2 regions of the Pseudomonas sp. LBUM1671 genome follow, and region 2 is predicted to be linked to the other one. Evidence: predicted binding sites of a transcription regulator. Region 2 holds the regulator's gene; the other holds the start of a gene.
What was found. The regulator sigma-54, encoded in region 2, starts transcription at its own class of promoters, with help from an activator protein. The targets are predictions, from matches to a motif close to ANTGGCATNNANNTTGCTNT.

Region 1 (10,886 bases), 1.0 Mb from region 2:
TCGTTTCACCGAGGGCATCGACCCGCACCAGCAGGGCGCTGGCATTGTCCTGGCTGCCGGCCAGATGCGCCGCGCTGACCAGGGTTTGCGCAGCGCTGTGCAGGTCCGGCTGGTCGCGCAGAATCGCCGCGATAGCCGTGTCACCCAGCACAGCCCAGATACCATCGCTGAGCAGCACAAAGCTCTCATCGAGGCGCAATTCACCGTCGAGAAAATCCAGGACTAAATGCTGATCGAGCCCCAGTGCACGCTTGAGCACATGCTGCATGCCCGGTTGCTCCCAGACGTGATCCTCGCTGACCCGTTGCAAGGTGTCGGCGTGCCAGCGGTAAACCCGGCAATCACCGACATGGGCCAGGGTAAAACGCCTGCCGCGCATGACCAAGGCACTGACCGTGGTGAGCAGCGGCTGCCCACCGCCATTGGCCTGCAGCCAGCGATTTTGCGCCAACAGCAGGCGATCCAGCGCTTGCGCGACACCCCAGGTTTCCGGGGTGGCGTAATAGTCCAGCGCCAGGGCCTGCAAGGTCGAGCGAGCGGCGAGCCCACCGTCGGCGCACTGGCTGACCCCGTCGGCGATGGCGAACAGGTAACCCTTGCTCGCCGCCAGCGCCGGGGCCGGAGTGACCAGGCGCAGGGCGTCCTGATTTTCCTCGCGAGGGCCGATGGCGCTCGCTTCGGCAAAACTCAGTTGCAGGCTCATTGCGGTCTCAGACCCGGGCAGCGGTCACAGCGGCCGAACCCCAAGTGGTTCTCCAGCGACGTTTCACGCCGTGAAGACCGAACCAGGCGAGCACGCCAAGGCTGGCGAACAACCACAAGGCCAGTTGATAACTGCCGGTGCTTTGCTTGATCGCACCCATGCCCGCCGCCAAGGCGAAGCCGCCAATGCCGCCGGCCATGCCGATCAAACCGGTCATTACGCCGATCTCCCGACGAAAACGCTGCGGGACCAATTGGAAAACCGCGCCGTTACCCGCACCCAAACCGAGCATGGTGCAAACGAAAAGCGCCAGTGCCGCGTAAGAACTCGGCAGGTTGAAACCCACCGCCGCGATGCAGACCGCTGCGACCGTGTACATCCCCAGCAATGTGCGGATCCCACCAAATCGATCGGCCAGCGCGCCGCCCAATGGACGCATCAGGCTGCCACCGAACACGCAAGCTGCGGTGTAGTAACCAGCGGTCACCGGGTTCAAGCCGTATTGGTCGTTGAAGTAGCCGGGCAGGGCGCTGGCCAGGCCGATGAAACCGCCGAAGGTCACGCTGTAGAAAAACATGAACCACCAACTGTCGCGGTCGCCCAACGCCTTCAAGTAATCGGACATGGACTTGGCTTTCGGCCGCTCAGGGGCGTTTTTGGCCAGCCAGGCGAAGACGATGATGGTCAGGATCAGCGGGATCAGGGCGAAACCGAACACGTTGCTCCAGCCAAACGCGGCAGCCAGGACTGGAGCGATCAGCGCAGCAAGTACGGTGCCCGAGTTACCGGCCCCGGCGATGCCCATGGCCTTGCCTTGATGCTGTGGCGGATACCACTGCGACGCCAGCGGCAGGGCGACGGCGAAGGATGCGCCGGCCACACCGAGGAACAAGCCCAATAGCAGCGCTTGTTCGTAACTGTGGATGCCGTGTCTCCAGGCAACGAACAGGGCGCAGATGACGATCACCTGGCCGATCAGGCCAGCGGTCTTGGGCGACAGGCGATCAGCCAGCAAGCCCATCAAAAAGCGCAGTATGGCCCCGGCCAGAATCGGCGTGGCCACCACCAGCCCGCGTTGCTGGGTGGTCAGTTGCAGGTCGGTGGCGATCTGCACCGCCAGTGGGCCGAGCAGGTACCAGACCATGAAGCTCAGGTCGAAATAGAGGAACGCTGCGAACAATGTCGGCGTGTGACCGGATTTCCAGAAGCTTGAATTCATCGCGCACCTCAGCTGTAGGGAGTCTCGAGAAGAGTCAGGAGCTTGCAGGTGGGGCGCCGCATCGGCCGCACCACCGGCCCCGATCTCTGGGGCCAAAACGAAAAAACGCCGCCACCCGATTCGCCATGGGCAAATGAGGTGAGCGACGTCTTTGTCGTAGGTGGGGCAACCGCCGTTGGTTACCTGTAACGATTACTTAGCCAGATCTGTGCCAACACCCTGCTTTTGTGGCGAGGGGTCAGCCGAGCAATTCGCTCATGGCAATTATCTGCTCCGCCACCTGAATCAGCTTCTGCTGCCGGCTCATGGCCTGGCGGCGCATGAGCGTGTAGGCCTCTTCCTCGTTGCAGTCCTTCATTTTCATCAGCAGCCCCTTGGCCAGCTCGATGCGCTTGCGCTCGGCCAGTTGCTGGTCGCGGGCGTTGAGCTGGGCGCGCAGGGCCTGGTCGCTTTCAAAGCGGGCCATGGCCACGTCGAGAATCGGCTGCAAGCGTTGTGCGTGAATGCCTTCGACGATGTAGGCACTGACCCCGGACTTGATCGCCTGGCGCATCACGTCGGGATCATGTTCATCGGTAAACATCACAATCGGCCGCGGTTGATCGCGGGAAACCAGCACCACTTGCTCCATCACATCGCGGCTCGGTGACTCGGTATCGATCAGAATTACATCAGGACGCACCGTTTCGACGCGCGCGGGCAGGTCAATGGTCAGACCGGATTCATCAATGACCTCAAACCCGGCTTCGGTCAGCGCCGCTTTCAGGCGGCCGACTTTTTTTGCTGTGTCGTTGATCAGCAGGATACGCAACATATTCGCAGTCTCCTGTCAGCGGCTGGCGATGAGGGGCGAGCTGTCGCTCATGGCGTGCAGCTTGAAACTGCGGGCATAACCGGCCGGGTCGGAGCCGTCCCAGATTTTGCCGTCGATCAACTGGCTGCTGCGCATTGCCTCGCCCTCGGAGGCAACACCGACTGCGCTGGCGGCCTCACGGTACAAGTCTAGTTGCTGGACCTGACGGGCCACGCCGAGGTAATCCGGGTCGTCGCGCAACAAACCCCAGCGGCGGAACTGAGTCATGAACCACATGCCGTCGGACAAGTACGGCACGTTGACCTCGCCGTTCGCATGAAAACGCAGCGCGTGCGGGTCCTGCCAGCGATTGCCGAGGCCATCGGCGTAGTCACCGAGCAAGCGCGGTTCGATGCAATCGAGCGGCGCATCAAGGTATTCGGGCGCACTCAACAGCTTCGCAGTGCTGCGGCGGTTTTCGTTGCCGTCTTCGATGAAGCGACTGGCCTCGAGGATCGCCATCACCAACGCCCGGGCGGTGTTGGGGTATTGCTCGACAAAGGCGCGGGTGCAGCCGAGGACTTTTTCCGGGTGGTCGGGCCAGATGGTCTGGCTCGTCGCCATGGTGAACCCCAGGTTCTGCTTTACCGCGCTGGCGGACCACGGCTCGCCGACGCAGAAGCCATCGATGCGCCCGGCTTGCAGGTGCGCGACCATCTGTGGCGGCGGCACCACCACGCTGTCGACGTCCTGCAACGGATGAATGCCCTGGCTCGCGAGCCAGTAATACAGCCACATCGCATGGGTGCCCGTGGGAAATGTCTGGGCGAAGGTCAGTTTTGGGCGACTTTGGTGCACGTGCCGGTCCAGTGCTTCAGGACTGGTCACCCCCAAGGCCTGCAAGCCGTGAGAAAGATTGATGCTCTGGCCGTTCTGGTTCAGGCCCATGAGCACCGCCATGTCGGTCGGCACCACGCCGCCGATGCCCAGGTGCACGGCATAAATCAGGCCATACAGGCTGTGGGCGGCGTCGAGTTCGCCGCTGACCAGTTTGTCTCGCAGGTTGGCCCAGGACGACTGGCGCTTGAGGTTCAGGGTCAGGCCGTAAGGCTGTGCAAAACCTTGCGTGGCCGCGACCACCACCGAGGCACAGTCGCTCAAGGCCATGAAGCCGAGGTTGATTTCAGTCTTTTCCGGGGCATCGCTGCCATTGACCCAGGCCAACGGGCCCGCTGTGGTTTCATTCATGGCTAAACACCTTCCAAAAAAAAGCGCCGTACCGGGCTGCTTGCCAGGGCAAGGCCAAGTGACGACGCCTTTGTCTTTCGACTCATCCCGCCGTTGGCATGAGTGCTGATGTCAGTGTTGGTGCAAGGCATATGCCATCGCTCGCTGATTTTGTTGTGCGCCTCGCTTGCGACCGCGATGCACGGCTATAATTGCCGCCTCATTTCGCCGCCAATCGAGTCAAAACCGCCCATGTACACCCTGGCCCGTCAGCTGTTGTTCAAACTTTCCCCGGAAACCTCCCACGATCTGTCCCTGGACCTGATCGGCGCGGGCGGACGTTTGGGCCTTAACGGTTTGCTGTGCAAGGCACCGGCGAAAATGCCGGTGAATGTCATGGGTCTGGAATTTCCGAACCCGGTGGGTCTGGCGGCCGGTCTGGACAAGAACGGCGCGGCCATCGACGGTTTTGCCCAGCTGGGTTTCGGTTTTGTCGAAATCGGCACCATCACCCCGCGTCCGCAGCCGGGCAACCCGAAGCCACGGATTTTCCGTCTGCCGGATGCCGAGGCGATCATCAACCGCATGGGGTTCAACAACCTCGGCGTCGATCACCTGCTGGCCCGCGTGGCGGCGGCCAAGTACAAGGGCGTGCTGGGCATCAACATCGGCAAGAACTTCGATACGCCGGTTGAGCGCGCAGTCGACGATTACCTGATCTGCCTGGACAAGGTCTACGCCCACGCCAGCTACGTGACGGTCAATGTCAGCTCGCCGAACACCCCGGGCCTGCGCAGCCTGCAGTTCGGTGATTCGCTCAAGCAATTGCTGGCTGATCTGGCGACCCGTCGCGCAGAACTGGCGTTGCGCCACGGCAAACATGTACCGCTGGCGATCAAGATCGCACCGGACATGACCGACGAAGAAACCGCGCAGGTCGCGCAAGCGTTGATCGACACCGGGATGGACGCGGTGATTGCCACCAACACCACCCTGAGCCGCGTGGGCGTCGAAGGCATGGAGCATGGTGACGAGGCGGGCGGTCTGTCCGGCGCACCGGTTCGCGAGAAGAGCACCCATACCGTGAAGGTACTGGCGGCGGAACTGGCCGGGCGCTTGCCGATCATCGCCGTGGGCGGCATCACTGAAGGCAAGCACGCAGCCGAGAAAATCGCCGCGGGCGCGAGTCTGGTGCAGATCTACTCCGGCTTCATCTACAAAGGCCCGGCGCTGATTCGCGAATCTGTCGACGCCATCGCCGCCCTGCGCTGAACCCCTGTGGCAAGAGTGCTTCTGGGCTGAGGTGAGTTCTCTGTGGCGAGGGGATTTATCCCCGTTCGGCGGCGAAGCCGTCGCAAATCCGGCCAATGAGTTTTGACTGATTCACCGAGTTGCCTGGGTTTGGGGCCGCTTCGCGACCCAACGGGGATAAATCCCCTCACCACAAAAGCGATTTCCCCAGTGTGTGTTTTTACAGGCATAAAAAAGGGCACCTCGAAGGTGCCCCTGGGCCGGAGCCCGCCGCCCGGATGGGGCGTGCGTGGTAAGTCGTTACGTAATCAGATTGTCGTGTCGGAGTGTTGTGCCCTGTGTTTAGCCGACGGCGTGAAGTTCGTTGAGTCTGTGGATTCCCGCAGTGCCGGTCATACCGTCCCAGTTGTCGCCGCGTCCTTCTCGCCAGCCGTTAATCCAGGCTTGGCGTACCGACGGTAGAGTAAATGGGCAAAGCTCACGGGATTTGCCACCAACGCCATATTGATATCCGCGCAAAAATGCTCTTTCCAACGGATCACGCTTAAGTCTTCTCATAGGGTGTTGCCCTCACTTGTTGACTGTATTTATCGCGTCGACCTCAATTGAGGTCTGGCAGAAAAAAACTCCTGCCGTTGGGGCTCGCTGCCGGCGTCGCGAGCCAAGGTGTTGACGCCGTTGCGACGTCAACCTGTGTTGAGTTCTAACCAATGCGTCACATCGAGGGAATGATCGTTTTGTCATAAGAACGTAACCAGAAAGATGCTAAGGCCATAAGTAACACGATGTTGTCCAGTGTTTATTGGTCAAAGCCCTGTATGATCGGCCCCCCGCAGGATGACGGGGTTAATCCTTTAGTGAGAATGGCTCCTGTTGAGCAGGACGACTATTCGACGAAGGGTCGGCTTATGACATTTTGTTGCATCAACTTTTTTATCTGCCTGTGCATCTAAGCTCTTCTAACCTGAGCAGCACGGGTGGGACGGCACACCTTCGTGCCACGCGGGCGCTCTTTTAGAAAAGCGCCTGATTGAAAACCGGGCCGGCAATGCGTTGCCGGTTCACTTAGCTAAAGGCTCTGGAATTACCATGTCCGATCGTTTCGAACTCTTCCTCACTTGCCCAAAAGGTCTTGAAGGCCTGCTTATCGAGGAAGCCGTCGGGCTTGGCCTTGAAGAAGCGCGTGAGCACACCTCTGCTGTGCGCGGCATGGCCACCATGGAAACCGCTTATCGCCTGTGCCTGTGGTCGCGTCTGGCGAACCGGGTCCTGCTGGTGCTCAAGCGTTTCCCGATGAAAGACGCCGAAGACCTGTACCACGGCGTGCTCGACATCGAGTGGCAAGACCACATGCTCAATGACGGCACCCTGGCCGTCGAGTTCAGCGGTCACGGCTCGGGCATCGACAACACCCACTTCGGCGCCTTGAAAGTCAAAGACGCCATCGTCGACAAACTGCGCACCCCGCAAGGCGACCGTCCGTCCATCGACAAGCTCAACCCGGACCTGCGCATTCACCTGCGCCTGGACCGTGGCGAAGCCATTCTGTCCCTCGACCTGTCCGGCCACAGCCTGCACCAGCGCGGTTATCGCTTGCAGCAGGGCGCGGCGCCGCTGAAGGAAAACCTCGCGGCCGCGATCCTGATCCGTTCCGGCTGGCCACGTATCGCGGCCGATGGCGGCGCACTGGCTGACCCAATGTGCGGTGTCGGTACGTTCCTCGTCGAAGCAGCGATGATCGCCGCCGACATGGCGCCGAACCTGCGTCGCGAGCAGTGGGGCTTCACCGCCTGGCTCGGTCACGTGCCGGCGCTGTGGAAAAAGCTCCACGAAGAAGCCACCGAACGCGCTGCGGCCGGCCTGGCCAAGCCACCGCTGTGGATTCGCGGTTACGAAGCCGACCCGCGCCTGATTCAACCGGGCCGCAACAACGTCGAGCGTGCAGGCCTGAGCGAGTGGATCAAGATCTACCAGGGCGAAGTCGGCACGTTCGAGCCGCGTCCGGACCAGAACCAGAAAGGCCTGGTGATCTGCAACCCGCCGTACGGCGAGCGTCTGGGCGATGAGGCGAGCTTGCTCTACCTCTACCAGAACCTCGGCGAGCGTCTGCGTCAGGCGTGCCTGAACTGGGAAGCGGCCGTGTTCACCGGCGCGCCGGACCTGGGCAAGCGCATGGGCATCCGCAGCCATAAACAGTATTCGTTCTGGAACGGCGCCTTGCCGTGCAAATTGCTGCTGATCAAAGTTACCCCGGACCAGTTCGTCACCGGCGAGCGTCGCACCCCGGAACAGCGTCAGGTCGAGCGCGAGCAGGCGGAAGTCGAAGTTGCAGACAACGATGTAGCGCCGGGCAAGTACGAGAAGTACAACAAGAACGGCAACCCGATCAAACCGGCCCCGGTGGTGATCGAGCAACCGCGCTTGAGCGAAGGCGGGCAGATGTTTGCCAACCGCCTGCAAAAGAACCTCAAGGCGTTGGGCAAGTGGGTCAAGCGTGAAGGCATTGATTGCTACCGCGTCTACGATGCCGACATGCCGGAATATTCCATGGCCATCGACCTGTATCAGGATTGGGTCCACGTCCAGGAATACGCCGCACCGAAGTCCATCGACCCGGAAAAAGCCTCGGCGCGCATGTTCGATGCCCTGGCCGCGATTCCCCAGGCGTTGAACATCGACAAGAGCCGCGTGGTGGTCAAGCGTCGCGAGCGTCAGAGCGGCACCAAGCAGTACGAACGCCAGGCAGCGCAGGGCAAGTTCGTCGAGGTCAACGAAGGTGGCGTCAAGCTGCTGGTCAACCTCACCGACTACCTCGACACCGGTCTGTTCCTCGACCACCGCCCAATGCGGATGCGCATCCAGAAAGAGGCGGCCGGCAAGCGCTTCCTCAACCTGTATTGCTACACCGCGACGGCCAGCGTTCACGCGGCCAAGGGCGGCGCGCGCAGCACCACCAGCGTCGACCTGTCGAAAACCTACCTGGACTGGGCGCGTCGCAACCTGTCGCTGAACGGTTTCTCTGACAAGAACCGCCTGGAGCAGGGTGACGTGATGGCGTGGCTCGACGCCTGCCGTGACGAATACGACCTGATCTTCATCGACCCGCCGACGTTCTCCAACTCCAAGCGCATGGAAGGGATCTTCGACGTGCAGCGCGATCAGGTGCAATTGATTGACCTGGCCATGGCGCGCCTGGCGCCGGGCGGCGTTTTGTATTTCTCCAACAACTTCCGCAAGTTCACGCTCGAGGAAAACCTCACCGAGCGTTATGCCGTTGAAGAAATCACCGCCCAGACCATCGATCCGGATTTCGCCCGTAATGGCAAGATCCACCGTGCCTGGAAAATCACAGCCCGTTGACAGATCAGTGATTGGATCCACAGAGCCTTGATTTTTAAAGGCTCTTGGGTTCTTTCTGTGCTGGTCAAATTGATGGCTAATAGCTATAACTCAACTCATGGCCAATGGGCTTTCCCGCACCTGGCGTTTTGAGTTGCGTTTATGTCGTTGCACGCCGTGCGTCCCAAGATCCTGGGTTTTATCAGCGAAGATGTCTCGGCCTGGCTGGTCGCGCTGCTGGTATTGCTCGTCGGCGGGATTCTTACCGGATTGCTGGCCTGGTCGACGCTGAATCTATATCACCATCAATTACGGCAACGTTTCCAGCTGCTCGCCAGCGAACGTTACAGCCGCATCGAAGAACGTTTCGAAGATCAGGAGCAGCGCCTCGACGGCCTGCGCCGGTTCTTCGCCAATTCCGAGTCGGTCTCCCGCGAGGAGTTCGACGGCTACACCCAACCATTGCTGCACCGCACCCAGGCGTATTCATTCGCTGCGCGGGTCACACGCGCCGAGCGGGCAGAGTTCGAGCGCAAGGTGCGCGAAGAAGAAGGTTTGAGCGACTTCACCCTGCGTGAGCTCAATGCCGAGGGCCAACTGCAATTGGCCGCCGAACGGGATGAATACGTGGCGGTGCTCTACAGCCAGACCCGAAGCCGGCTCGGCTCGCCGCTCGGCTACGACTTGTTTGCCCAGCCGTTGCGCCGCGCCACCCTTGATCGGGCCGACAAATCGGGCAGCATGGCGGTGTCGCAACCGATGCATCTGGTCGGCATCGAGCCAGCCTATGCGCGGGGTGTGCTGTTGGTGGCGCCGGTGAAGCGTCAGAGTGATGCGGCGACGCCGGCCGCCAAGCCCTTCGGTTATGTCATGGCCGTGATCAGCATGCGTCAGCTGCTGGCGGACGGGTTGCCGGAGGCCAGCTATGACTACCTCTCGGTACGCATCCTCGACCTGTCCACCGACGACCAGCACGAAGTGCTTTACGAGTCTTATAACTCGGCAGCGCCCAGCGAATTATCTGCGACACGCTTGTTGCGTATGGCCGACCACGACTATCAAGTCGACATATTACCCAGCGAAGCCTTTCTGAAAGCCAACCATTCCTCGGTGACCAGCCTGGTGGTGCTTGGGGGGTTGCTCAGTGTGCTGCTCAGTGCGTTGCTCTACGTGTTGGTCAGCCAACGCCAGCGTGCGTTGAAAATGGTCGAGCAGCGCACCCAGGAGTTGCACGACCGCGAGCAGGAATTGCGCGGCACTCACGGCCAGTTGCGCGGCGTGCTGGATGCCGCGACGCAAGTGGCGATCATCGCCACCGACCTGCGTGGTGTCATCAGCACCTTCAACGCCGGGGCCGAGCAGATGCTGGGTTACTCCAGCGCTGAAGTGGTCGGGCACATGACCCTGGAAAACCTGCACTTTCCCCGGGAGCTGGTGACTCGCGCGGCGGAGTTGAGTGCGCGCTATGGCAAGCCGATCCCGACCTGTCAGGCAATGTTGGTCGAAGGCGGAGAACAGGGCGGTCACGAAGCGCGGGAATGGACGCTGGTCCGTCAGGACGGTAGCCATTTGACCGTTAATATGCTCGCGACCCCGGTACTCGACGAGCAAGGCCTGTGGGTCGGGCATCTGGCGGTCTGCATCGACATCACCGAACGCAAACGTGTTCACGAGGCCCTGGCCGCGCGCGATCTGTTGCTGAAAAAACTCAGCGCCCATGTGCCCGGTGGCATTTATCAATTCAAGATGGAATTCGACGGTCGTTTCAGCGTGATCTACGCCAGCGACGGGATTCGCGAGATCTACGAGCTCGAACCGGATGTGCTGCTGCTCAACGCGGAAGCGATCTTTACGCGGATTCATCCACAGGACACGACTCGCGTGCGCGCCTCGATCCGCGCGTCGGCGGACACCCTCAGCCCGTGGCGCGAGGAATACCGGGTGCAACTGCCTCAGCGCGGCCTGCGCTGGGTTCGCGGCGAAGCGACCCCGGAGGAACTGCCGGGTGGCGGCGTGCTCTGGCACGGTTACATCTCGGACATTTCCGACCTCAAGCGGGTGGAAGAAGAGCTGCGGGCGCTGTCGATCACCGACTCGCTGACCGGCATCCACAACCGCCGCTACTTTCAAGAGCGCCTGACCACCGAAATGGCCCGGGTCGAGCGCGGTGGTGGCGAGTTGTCGGTGATCATGCTCGACATCGACCACTTCAAACGCATCAATGACCTGCATGGCCACGCCGTGGGTGATCGGGTGTTGCAAGCCGTGTGCGAGCGCATCGGCCATCGTCTGCGGCGTACTGATGTGTTCTGCCGCCTGGGGGGCGAGGAATTCATGGTGTTGTGCCCGGACAT
Region 2 (10,886 bases):
TAATGAAAAGACACCCTCGACTTGAAACGAAACCAACGGGCACCTCCCTGCGCCCATGCAGCAGAAACTAGCCCGGTACGCGGCGGATCTTGGCGCCGAGCATCTGCAGTTTCTCTTCGATGCACTCGTAACCACGGTCGATGTGGTAGATGCGGTCAATCAGGGTGTCGCCTTCGGCGATCAGTGCCGAGATCACCAGGCTGGCCGAAGCACGCAGGTCGGTGGCCATGACTGGCGCGCCCTTGAGCTTTTCGATGCCGGTGACGATGGCGGTGTTGCCTTCGACCTGGATGTGCGCGCCCATGCGGTGCAGTTCGTATACGTGCATGAAGCGGTTTTCGAAGATCGTCTCGATCACAGCGCCTGTGCCTTCGGCAATGGCGTTGAGGGAGATGAACTGCGCCTGCATGTCAGTCGGGAACGCCGGGTATGGCGCGGTCCGCACGTTGACGGCTTTCGGCCGCTTGCCATGCATGTTCAGCTCGATCCAGTCTTCGCCGCAGGTGATTTCAGCACCCGACTCGCGGAGTTTTTCCAGGACGGCTTCAAGGATGGTCGGATCAGTGTCCTTGACCTTCACGCGACCGCCGGTCACGGCTGCCGCTACCAGGTAGGTGCCGGTTTCGATACGGTCAGGCATCACTTTGTAGGTGGTCGGGTGCAGACGCTCAACGCCATCGATGGTGATGGTGTCGGTGCCGGCGCCAGTGATCTTGGCACCCATGGCGATCAGGAAGTTCGCCAGGTCGATGACTTCAGGTTCGCGAGCGGCGTTTTGCAACACGCTGCGGCCCTTGGCCAGAGCGGCGGCCATCATGATGTTTTCGGTACCGGTCACGCTGACGGTGTCGAAGAAGAAGTGCGCACCGCGCAAACCGCCTTCTGGCGCCTTGGCCTTGATGTAGCCGCCTTCGACATCGATGACCGCGCCCATGGCTTCAAGACCACGGATGTGCAGGTCAACCGGACGCGAGCCGATGGCGCAACCGCCAGGCAGGGCAACTTCGGCTTCACCGAAACGGGCTACCATCGGGCCCAGCACCAGGATCGACGCACGCATGGTTTTCACCAGTTCGTACGGGGCGATCAGGGTCTTGATGGTGCGCGGGTCGATTTCGACGCTGAGCTTCTCGTCGATCACCGGCTCAATACCCATGCGACCGAACAGCTCGATCATGGTAGTGATGTCGTGCAGGTGCGGCAGGTTGGCAACGGTTACCGGGCCATCGCACAGCAGGGTTGCAGCCAGGATCGGCAGGGCAGAGTTCTTTGCCCCGGAGATGCGGATTTCGCCATCAAGACGAACGCCGCCAGTAATAATCAATTTATCCATAAGAATCTCGACGCCCTTGGGCTCAGGTGCGCTCGGCCCAGGCCGCGCTGCTGAAAAATTTCATAGTGACCGCATGGATGCTGCCATCGGTGATCCATGGGTTCAAATGGGCATAGATCTGCTGCTGACGCTTCACCGGGCTCAACGCCGCCAGTTCATCGCTAATCACGTTCAGCTGGAAATTGCAGCCTTCGCCCTCAACTTCTACCAACGTTCCGGGCAGCTTTCCTTCAAGGAAGCTCTTCACTTCTACGGCCTGCATGCTCAACCTCAATCGGCGCCCTGTGCGCGCGGGTCGGACATCATACAAAAAAGCCCCGCGCCTGCGAACCCCGCGAAGCAGGACTCTGACGGGGGGCTTCTTTATAGATGCTGGTTAGGGATGCGCCAACAGCTCGGTCAATTCGCTGACCTGAGCGATTTCACGCATGTCTTCTGGCATCCCGCGAATGCTCAGCGCCTTGCCGGCCGCCTCAGCATCGCGCATGAAGCACAGCAGCAGGGACAAGCCCACGCTGCTGGACTTCAACACAGCCGAACAATCGACCACCACTTCGGCAGCCGTACTGGATTTGATCAACGCCTGCCCCTGCTTGCGCAGACCAGGGCCGGTGCGGTAATCCAGCATGCCACTGAGTCGCAGCTCGCCGGTTTCGCTCATGCGAATGGCCGACACACTCATTGCGTAGACTTCTCGGTGGCGTCCGCGGATTTTTCCTTGGCTTTGGCGACTTCCCCGGCCCAACCGTTGATGGTCTTGTCCAGGTCATTGCCATTGCGCTGCATCGCATCAGCGAACTGATCGCGGAACAGCTTGCCGATGTTGATACCGTTGATGATCACGTTACGCAGTTTCCACTCGCCGTTGATCTTCTCGAGTGTGTACGACACGGGATAGATCGAGCCATTGGTGCCTTTGACCGTCATGCCAACGCTGGTACGGTCTCCGGACTCATCCTTGGCAGGATCGACGGTGATGCCCTGATTGTTGTACTCGAGCAAGGCGTTACCATAGAACTGGAACAGGCCTCTTTTGAAGTTCTCTTCAAAGGTCTTCATCTGCGCCGGCGTGGCTTTGCGCGAGTATTTGACCGTCATGATGCTTTTGGAAATGCCCTCGGCATCCACCACCGGCCCGACGATGGTGTTCAGCGCCGTGTAAAAGTCTTGCGGGTCCTGCTTGTACTTCTCTTTGTTGGCCGACAGATCGGCGAGCAGCCGATCGGTGGTGTCTTTAACGATATCGTGCGCTGAGGGCGCTGCCACGGCGTGAGCCATCAACGGCAAAGCCGTGAGTAAAATCAACAGGCTACGTCGCAAGGTAGAGATCATTCAAAAGCTCCTCATTTGGCGTCTTTGCTAACGGTATTGAGCAGGAATTTACCGATCAGGTCCTCGAGCACCAGCGACGACTGCGTGTCGTGGATGGTTCCACCATCCTTGAGCAGGGCTTCTTCCCCGCCCACGCTGATACCGATGTATTTCTCGCCCAACAGGCCAGCCGTCAGGATAGATGCAGTGGAGTCAGCCGGCAGGTTATCTACGCGCTTTTCCAGTTGCATGGTCACCCGACCGGTGAAACTGTCGCGGTCCAGATCGATCGCCGTGACCTTGCCGATGGTCACACCGGCCATGGTCACTTTAGCTCTGACCGTCAAACCGGCGATATTGTCGAAATACGCATAAAGTTTATAAGTATCGGTGGTGGCGCTCGGGGACAGGCCACTGACCCGCAACGCTAGCAACAGCAAAGCCAGAATGCCAGCCAGCAAGAAAAGGCCGACACCGATTTCCAGGGTGCGGTTTTGCATCAGAAATCTCCAAACATCAAGGCGGTCAAAATAAAGTCCAGGCCGAGTACAGCCAAAGAGGCATACACCACGGTCTTGGTAGTGGCACGACTGATCCCCTCGGAAGTGGGCTCGCAGTCATAGCCTTGGAATACGGCGATCCAGGTCACGACAAAGGCGAAGACGATGCTCTTGATAATGCCGTTGAGCACATCATCGGTGAAAGTCACGCTGTTCTGCATGTTGGACCAGTAGGAACCTTCATAGACACCCAGCCAGTCGACAGCCACCCACGAACCGCCCCAGATACCCACCACGCTGAAAATCATCGCCAGCACCGGCAGGGAAATGAAGCCGGCCCACAAGCGCGGGGCAATGATGTACTTGAGTGGGTCGACACCAATCATTTCCAGACTGGACAACTGTTCGGTGGATTTCATGTTGCCGATTTCGGCGGTCAACGCCGAACCCGCGCGCCCGGCGAACAGCAATGCCGTGACCACAGGACCGAGTTCACGCAACAGCGTCAGCGCAACCATCTGCCCGACCGCCTGCTCAGAACCGTAGCTGGACAGAATGTTGAAGCCCTGCAGCGCCAGCACCATGCCAATGAACACCCCGGAGACCACAATGATCACCAGGGACATCACGCCCACGGAATGCAGTTGCTTGATCAGCAGGCCAAAACCGCCGCCGATACCGCCGCGGCCGAGCAAGGCATGAAACAGGAAAATCGCCGAACGCCCGAACACCGACAACACATCGATGCCGCCGTGGCCGAATCGACGCACGCGTTCTAATAGTGAAATCTTGCGCATCAACGCTTCCCCAGGAGATCTGCGCGGTAATCCGTCGCTGGAAAGTGGTATGCAACCGGACCGTCGGGTTCGCCGGTCATGAATTGACGAATCCGTGGTTCCTGAGAGTTCATCAGCTCTTCGGGAGTGCCCTGCCCCAGGACTTGCCCCTCGCCCACCACATAGATGTAGTCGGCAATGCTGGCGGTCTCGGCCAGATCGTGGGAAACCACGATGCTGGTGATGCCCAGCGCATCGTTGAGCAAGCGGATCAGGCGCACCAACACGCCCATGGCGATAGGGTCCTGGCCGACGAAGGGTTCGTCGTACATGAGGATCTGCGGATCGAGGGCAATCGCCCGCGCCAGCGCGACACGGCGCTTCATGCCACCGGACAGCTCGTCGGGCATCAGGTCGATGGCGCCACGCAGCCCCACGGCCTGCAATTTGAGCAGGACGATGTCACGGATCATTTCTTCCGGCAGCTCGGTATGAACGCGCAGCGGAAAGGCGACGTTCTCGAACACATCGAGGTCGGTAAACAGCGCGCCGCTCTGGAACAGCACGCCCATGTGCTTGCGCGCATCGAACAGATCGCTGCGCGACAGCTTCGGCAGGTTCTGGCCATTGACCCAGACTTCGCCCTTGGTAGGACGCAGCTGTGCGCCCATCAGACGCAACAGCGTGGTCTTGCCACACCCGGAAGGCCCCATGATGCCGGTGACCTTGCCGCGTGGGATACGGATATCGACGTTATTGAAAATGCTGCGCGCACCGCGCTTGAAGGACAGTCCCTTCAGCTCGACCGCGTAGGCGTTATCGGCACTCATCTAAACTCCTTGCGATGCAGCCTCACACTCGGACGCCTGGCTTCCTGACGAAAGCACATACCTCCCCGGGCAGGCCGAACTGGCGGCGAACTATATCACTGCAAAGGCCAAGCGCCCAAGGCCCAAGCCGGCCCATGTTCAGCAACATGACAGGCAAAAAGCCTCGCCCAGAGAGGATTCGGTAACAGGGAATGACAAAGCATGACGAACTTGCGTGAGGGTTTTGATCATTACCGCTATAATCGCCGCCTTTTCATCAGGCTATACGATTTCTGACATGAGCCAATCCAGCGACCTGATTCAATCTGCACAACGCACCATCCGCCTCGAACTGGAAGCCGTACAAGGCTTGCTGCCCCATATCGACGCAGATTTCGTACGCGCTTGCGAGATGATTCTGGAGAGCAAAGGCCGCGTGGTCGTGGTCGGCATGGGCAAATCGGGGCACATCGGCAACAAGATCGCCGCCACCCTGGCCAGCACCGGCACCACGGCGTTTTTCGTGCACCCGGCCGAAGCCAGCCACGGCGACATGGGCATGATCACGCGCGACGACATCATCCTGGCCCTGTCGAACTCCGGTTCCACCAATGAAATCGTCACCCTGCTGCCCCTGATCAAGCGTCTGGGCATCAAATTGATCAGCGTGACCGGCAATCCGGACTCGGCGCTGGCCAAGGCTGCCGAGGTCAATCTCAACGTTCACGTCGAGCACGAAGCCTGCCCGCTGAACCTGGCGCCGACCTCTTCGACCACCGCCGCGCTGGTCATGGGCGACGCCCTGGCTGTTGCGCTGCTGGAAGCCCGGGGCTTTACCGCTGAAGATTTCGCCTTTTCCCACCCGGGCGGCGCGCTGGGCCGACGCCTGCTGCTGAAAGTCGAAAACGTCATGCACGCCGGCCAAGAGCTACCACAGGTTCAGCGCGGCACGCTGCTCAAGGACGCGCTGATGGAAATGACCCGCAAGGGCCTGGGCATGACCGTAATCCTCGAAGCCAATGGCAAACTGGCAGGAATCTTCACTGATGGTGACTTGCGCCGTACGCTGGACCGCAGCATCGACATCCACAGCGCCACCATCGATCAGGTCATGACTGCGCACGGCAAGACCGCTCGCGCCGAGATGCTCGCCGCCGAAGCCCTGAAAATCATGGAAGACCACAAGATTAACGCACTGGTCGTGGTCGACAGCGAAGACCGTCCGGTCGGCGCCTTGAACATGCACGACTTGCTGCGTGCGGGAGTAATGTAATGAGCACGGACCTGCTGCAACGCGGCAAACAGATCAAACTCGCGGTATTCGATGTCGATGGCGTGCTGACCGACGGGCGCCTGTACTTCCTCGAAGACGGCAGTGAATTCAAGACGTTCAACACCCTCGACGGCCAAGGCATCAAGATGTTGATGGCAGCCGGCGTGCAGACCGCTATCATCAGCGGCCGCAAGACCCCGGTGGTCGAACGTCGAGCGAAAAACCTCGGCATTCCACACGTTTACCAGGGGCGCGAAGACAAACTGGTGGTGCTCGACGAGCTTCTGGCTCAACTCAACCTAAGCTATGAACAGGTCGCCTATCTGGGCGACGATTTGCCGGACCTGCCGGTGATTCGTCGCGTGGGCCTGGGCATGGCCGTAGCAAACGCCGCCAGCTTCGTGCGCGAACACGCCCACGGCATCACCCTGGCCCGTGGTGGCGAGGGTGCCGCACGCGAATTCTGTGAATTGATCCTGCGCGCCCAGGGCCGCCTCGATGCGGCCAACGCCGCGTACCTGTGAGCCCACTATGCTGAGCAAAAAGATTCGTAACATCCTGTTGTTCGGTTGCATCGCGGCGCTGTTCGCCGCGGTCGGCTACTGGAACATCAGCCCCGAACGCTTCCTCGACAAACCCGTGGTCAAGGTCGATGAAAGCGCGATCGACTATTACGCCCTGAACGCCCACAGCGTGCAGTACCTGCCGGACGGCAAATTGCAGTATGAAATGACGTCCGACAAGGTCGAACACCTGAAAGTGAGCGAGGTGACGTTGCTGACCAACCCTGACCTGAACATGTTTCGTGGTACCGAGTTTCCCTGGCACGTCCAGAGTGAGCACGGCGAAGTCAACCCGGACGGCACTCAGGTCGAGCTGATCGACTCGGTCCGCATCACGCGTTTCGACGAGAAAAACCGCAAAACCCTGATTACCACCACCCGTATGACTGTGTTCCCCAAGGAGCAATATGCGCAGACCGATCAACCCGTTAGAATCGACGGCGCTGGCGGTGTATCGACAGGCAACGGAATGAAAGCGTACTTGAAAGAAAGCAGGATACACCTGCTATCGAACGTAAGAGGACAGTATGAGGCTCGTTAAAACTCTCCCTATTTTGCTCAGTCTGGGCGCAGCACTGGGAAGCGTGAGCGCCTGGGCTCTGCCGAACGATCAAGAGCAGCCTATCCGCATTCAGGCCGACGACGCCCAACTGGACGACAAGAATGGCGTTGCCACCTATAAGGGTGACGTGATCATTACTCAGGGCTCGATGAAGGTCACCGGCAATACCGTGACCATCACTCGCACCTCGACTGGCGACATTGACGTGGTGACATCGGTGGGCAACCTTGCCTACTTTGAGCAGATGCAGACGGCTGGCGACACCAAGCCTGTGCAAGGCTGGGGGGTGACCATCCAGTACCACGCCTCGCAAAACCGCGTCGTGCTGATCGATAAAGCGAAAGTCATCGACAAGGACAACAACACCACCCAAGGCGAGAAAATCGTCTACGACACCCAGAAAAAGCTTGCGAGCGCCGGGCGTGCTACGGGCAGCAAGGTCACCGAGTCGCGTCCGCGCATTGACATGGTGATCCAGCCGAAAAAGAAAACCGAAGAGCAAAAGGCCCCGTAATGGCAACTCTGAAAGCTCAGCATCTGGCCAAGAGCTACAAGAGCCGCCAGGTCGTGCGTGACGTCAGCCTGTCCATCGACAGCGGTCAGATCGTCGGCCTGCTGGGCCCTAACGGCGCCGGCAAGACCACCTGCTTCTACATGATCGTTGGCCTTGTGCAGGCCGATCAGGGTCGCGTACTGATCGACGACCTGGACGTCAGCCACCAGCCGATGCACGGTCGTGCAAAGGCCGGTATCGGCTATCTTCCGCAAGAAGCGTCGATCTTCCGCAAACTCTCGGTTGCGGACAACATCATGGCCATCCTCGAGACCCGCAAGGAACTCGACAAGGCCGATCGTCGCAAGGAGCTGGAAAGCCTGCTGCAGGAATTCCACATCAGCCACATCCGCGACAACCTCGGCATGAGCCTGTCCGGTGGTGAGCGCCGCCGCGTGGAAATCGCCCGGGCACTGGCCACCAACCCGAAATTCATCCTGCTCGATGAACCTTTCGCCGGTGTGGACCCGATCTCGGTGGGCGACATCAAACAGATCATCTACCACCTCAAGGCCAAAGGCATTGGCGTGCTGATCACTGACCACAACGTCCGTGAGACCCTGGATATCTGCGAAACTGCCTACATCGTAAACGATGGCCAGCTGATCGCCGAAGGTGACTCCGCCACCATCCTGGCCAACGAACTGGTCAAAGAAGTGTATCTGGGCCACGAGTTCCGCCTGTAAGCGCTGACGTGTCTGGCTGGTTGTCCGAGCGCTCGTCTCGATAAAAAATCAATACTTTTTTATTGTTACAGCGCTCTAGGCAAACGCTGCAGTTTCGGGCATATAATTTGCTTATGTTTGGCGCTCCGGCGCCCTGTAGTGGATGGCGCATGTGCGCCGGCGAATAAGGTGTTAAGCCCCTGCCATGAAACCATCGCTAGTCTTGAGAATGGGCCAGCAGCTGACGATGACACCGCAGCTGCAACAGGCCATCCGCCTGCTCCAATTGTCGACCCTGGACCTGCAACAGGAAATCCAGGAGGCCCTGGAGTCCAATCCGATGCTCGAACGCCAGGAAGAAGGCGACGACTTCGATAACGCCGACCCATTGGCCGACAAAGCCGAACAGCTCCCCAACGCCGATGTTTCGGAACCCTCCTACCAGGAAACCGCCCCGACGGTGGATAACCTCGAGGAAGGTGACTGGAACGAGCGCATTCCCAACGAACTGCCTGTCGATACCGCGTGGGAAGACGTCTACCAGACCAGCGCCAGCAGCCTGCCCAGCAGCGATGACGACGAGTGGGATTTCACCACCCGCACATCGGCCGGCGAAAGCCTGCAAAGCCATTTGTTGTGGCAACTGAACCTGGCACCGATGTCCGACACCGATCGCCTGATCGCCGTGACCCTGATCGACTGCATCAACAATCAGGGTTACCTGGACGAAACCCTCGAGGAAATTCTCGAAGCCTTCGATCCGGAACTGGACATTGAACTGGACGAAATCGAAGCCGTCCTGCACCGCATCCAGCAATTCGAGCCGGCCGGCATCGGCGCCCGCAACCTGGGTGAATGCCTGCTGCTGCAACTGCGCCAGCTGCCCGCCAAGACGCCTTGGCTGGCTGAAGCCAAGCGCCTGGTCACCGACTACATCGACCTGCTCGGCAGCCGCGACTACAGCCAGCTGATGCGCCGCATGAAGCTCAAGGAAGATGAACTGCGCCAGGTGATCGAACTGGTGCAGAGCCTCAACCCGCGTCCGGGCTCGCAGATCGAGTCGAGTGAAGCCGAGTACGTTGTCCCTGACGTGATCGTGCGCAAGGACAACGAGCGCTGGCTGGTCGAGCTGAACCAGGAATCGGTGCCACGGTTGCGGGTCAACGCTCAATACGCCGGTTTTGTACGCCGCGCCGACACCAGTGCCGACAACACCTTCATGCGCAATCAGCTGCAAGAAGCCCGCTGGTTCATCAAAAGCCTGCAAAGCCGCAACGAAACTCTTATGAAAGTAGCCACCCAGATCGTCGAGCATCAGCGCGGCTTCCTGGAGTACGGCGACGAAGCGATGAAACCGCTGGTCCTGCATGACATCGCCGAAGCGGTAGGCATGCACGAATCGACGATTTCCCGGGTGACCACACAGAAATTCATGCATACCCCTCGGGGCATATATGAACTGAAATACTTTTTCTCGAGCCACGTCAGCACCTCCGAAGGCGGTGAATGCTCGTCCACAGCGATCCGCGCGATCATCAAAAAACTGGTTGCTGCGGAAAATCAGAAAAAGCCGTTGAGTGACAGCAAGATCGCTGGTTTACTGGAGGCACAAGGCATTCAGGTGGCTCGCCGCACCGTCGCCAAGTACCGCGAATCCCTCGGGATCGCGCCTTCGAGCGAACGCAAGCGGTTGATGTAGAGCCACGCCACAGCGTTCCAGTGGCAGGCATTTCTGCCTGCCGCTTTATGCACTGGCAACGAAGGAGAAGCTGTATGCAAGTCAACATCAGTGGACACCAACTGGAAGTGACCGAACCTCTTCGCACCTACATCGGCGAAAAACTCCAACGATTAGAGAGGCATTTCGACAAGATCACCAACGTGCAGGTCACGATGACGGTCGAAAAGCTCAAGCAGAAAATCGAAGCCACGCTGCATATTCCCGGCAATGAAGTGGTCGCCAACGCGGAGCATACCGATATGTATGCGGCGATCGACGCGCTGACCGACAAGCTGGATAAACAACTCAAAAAGCATAAGGAAAAGACCCAAAGCCTCCTCCAGGGCGCGACCGGTCGTTAACACTCCCTACCCATGATCCGACTTGAAAGCATCCTGACCCCCGGCCGTTCCCTCGTGAACGTGCCGGGCGGCAGCAAAAAGAAAGCCCTCGAGCAAATTGCCAACCTTATCCATAAAGAAGTCCCGGATCTGGAGATGCAAGATGTCTTCGAGGCTCTGATTGCCCGTGAAAAACTCGGTTCGACCGGTTTTGGTAACGGCATCGCCATTCCCCACTGTCGTCTGAAAGGTTGTACGTCGCCTGTCAGCGCACTGATGCACCTCGACGCCCCCATCGATTTCGACGCCATCGACGGCGCCCCGGTTGACCTGCTGTTCGTTCTGCTGGTCCCGCAAGCCGCTACCGATGCCCACCTGGAACTTCTGCGCCAGATCGCCAGCATGCTCGATCGCAAGGAAGTGCGCGAAAAACTGCGCAGTGCCCCGAGCAACGCAGCCTTGTATCAGGTTGTCCTGGAC

Region 1: the regulator sigma-54 is predicted to act here: its motif matches at 4,083-4,102, upstream of ACA060_RS09250 (CmpA/NrtA family ABC transporter substrate-binding protein).

Annotation. Positions count from the first base shown of each region.
Region 1 is NZ_CP166782.1:2,016,038-2,026,923, forward strand. Features, by position in the region: gene ACA060_RS09235 (bifunctional protein-serine/threonine kinase/phosphatase) at 1-703, opposite strand, end outside; gene ACA060_RS09240 (nitrate/nitrite transporter) at 711-1,922, opposite strand; gene ACA060_RS09245 (ANTAR domain-containing response regulator) at 2,161-2,736, opposite strand; gene ACA060_RS09250 (CmpA/NrtA family ABC transporter substrate-binding protein) at 2,752-3,963, opposite strand; gene ACA060_RS09255 (quinone-dependent dihydroorotate dehydrogenase) at 4,195-5,214, shown strand; gene rmf (ribosome modulation factor) at 5,536-5,751, opposite strand; gene rlmKL (bifunctional 23S rRNA (guanine(2069)-N(7))-methyltransferase RlmK/23S rRNA (guanine(2445)-N(2))-methyltransferase RlmL) at 6,283-8,553, shown strand; gene ACA060_RS09270 (sensor domain-containing diguanylate cyclase) at 8,695-10,886, shown strand, end outside.
Region 2 is NZ_CP166782.1:967,897-978,782, reverse strand. Features, by position in the region: gene murA (UDP-N-acetylglucosamine 1-carboxyvinyltransferase) at 68-1,333, opposite strand; gene ACA060_RS04305 (BolA family protein) at 1,356-1,595, opposite strand; gene ACA060_RS04300 (STAS domain-containing protein) at 1,710-2,015, opposite strand; gene ACA060_RS04295 (MlaC/ttg2D family ABC transporter substrate-binding protein) at 2,012-2,665, opposite strand; gene mlaD (outer membrane lipid asymmetry maintenance protein MlaD) at 2,677-3,144, opposite strand; gene mlaE (lipid asymmetry maintenance ABC transporter permease subunit MlaE) at 3,144-3,941, opposite strand; gene ACA060_RS04280 (ATP-binding cassette domain-containing protein) at 3,941-4,750, opposite strand; gene ACA060_RS04275 (KpsF/GutQ family sugar-phosphate isomerase) at 5,028-6,002, shown strand; gene ACA060_RS04270 (KdsC family phosphatase) at 6,002-6,526, shown strand; gene lptC (LPS export ABC transporter periplasmic protein LptC) at 6,534-7,106, shown strand; gene lptA (lipopolysaccharide transport periplasmic protein LptA) at 7,093-7,641, shown strand; gene lptB (LPS export ABC transporter ATP-binding protein) at 7,641-8,366, shown strand; gene ACA060_RS04250 (RNA polymerase factor sigma-54) at 8,551-10,044, shown strand; gene hpf (ribosome hibernation-promoting factor, HPF/YfiA family) at 10,119-10,427, shown strand; gene ptsN (PTS IIA-like nitrogen regulatory protein PtsN) at 10,440-10,886, shown strand, end outside.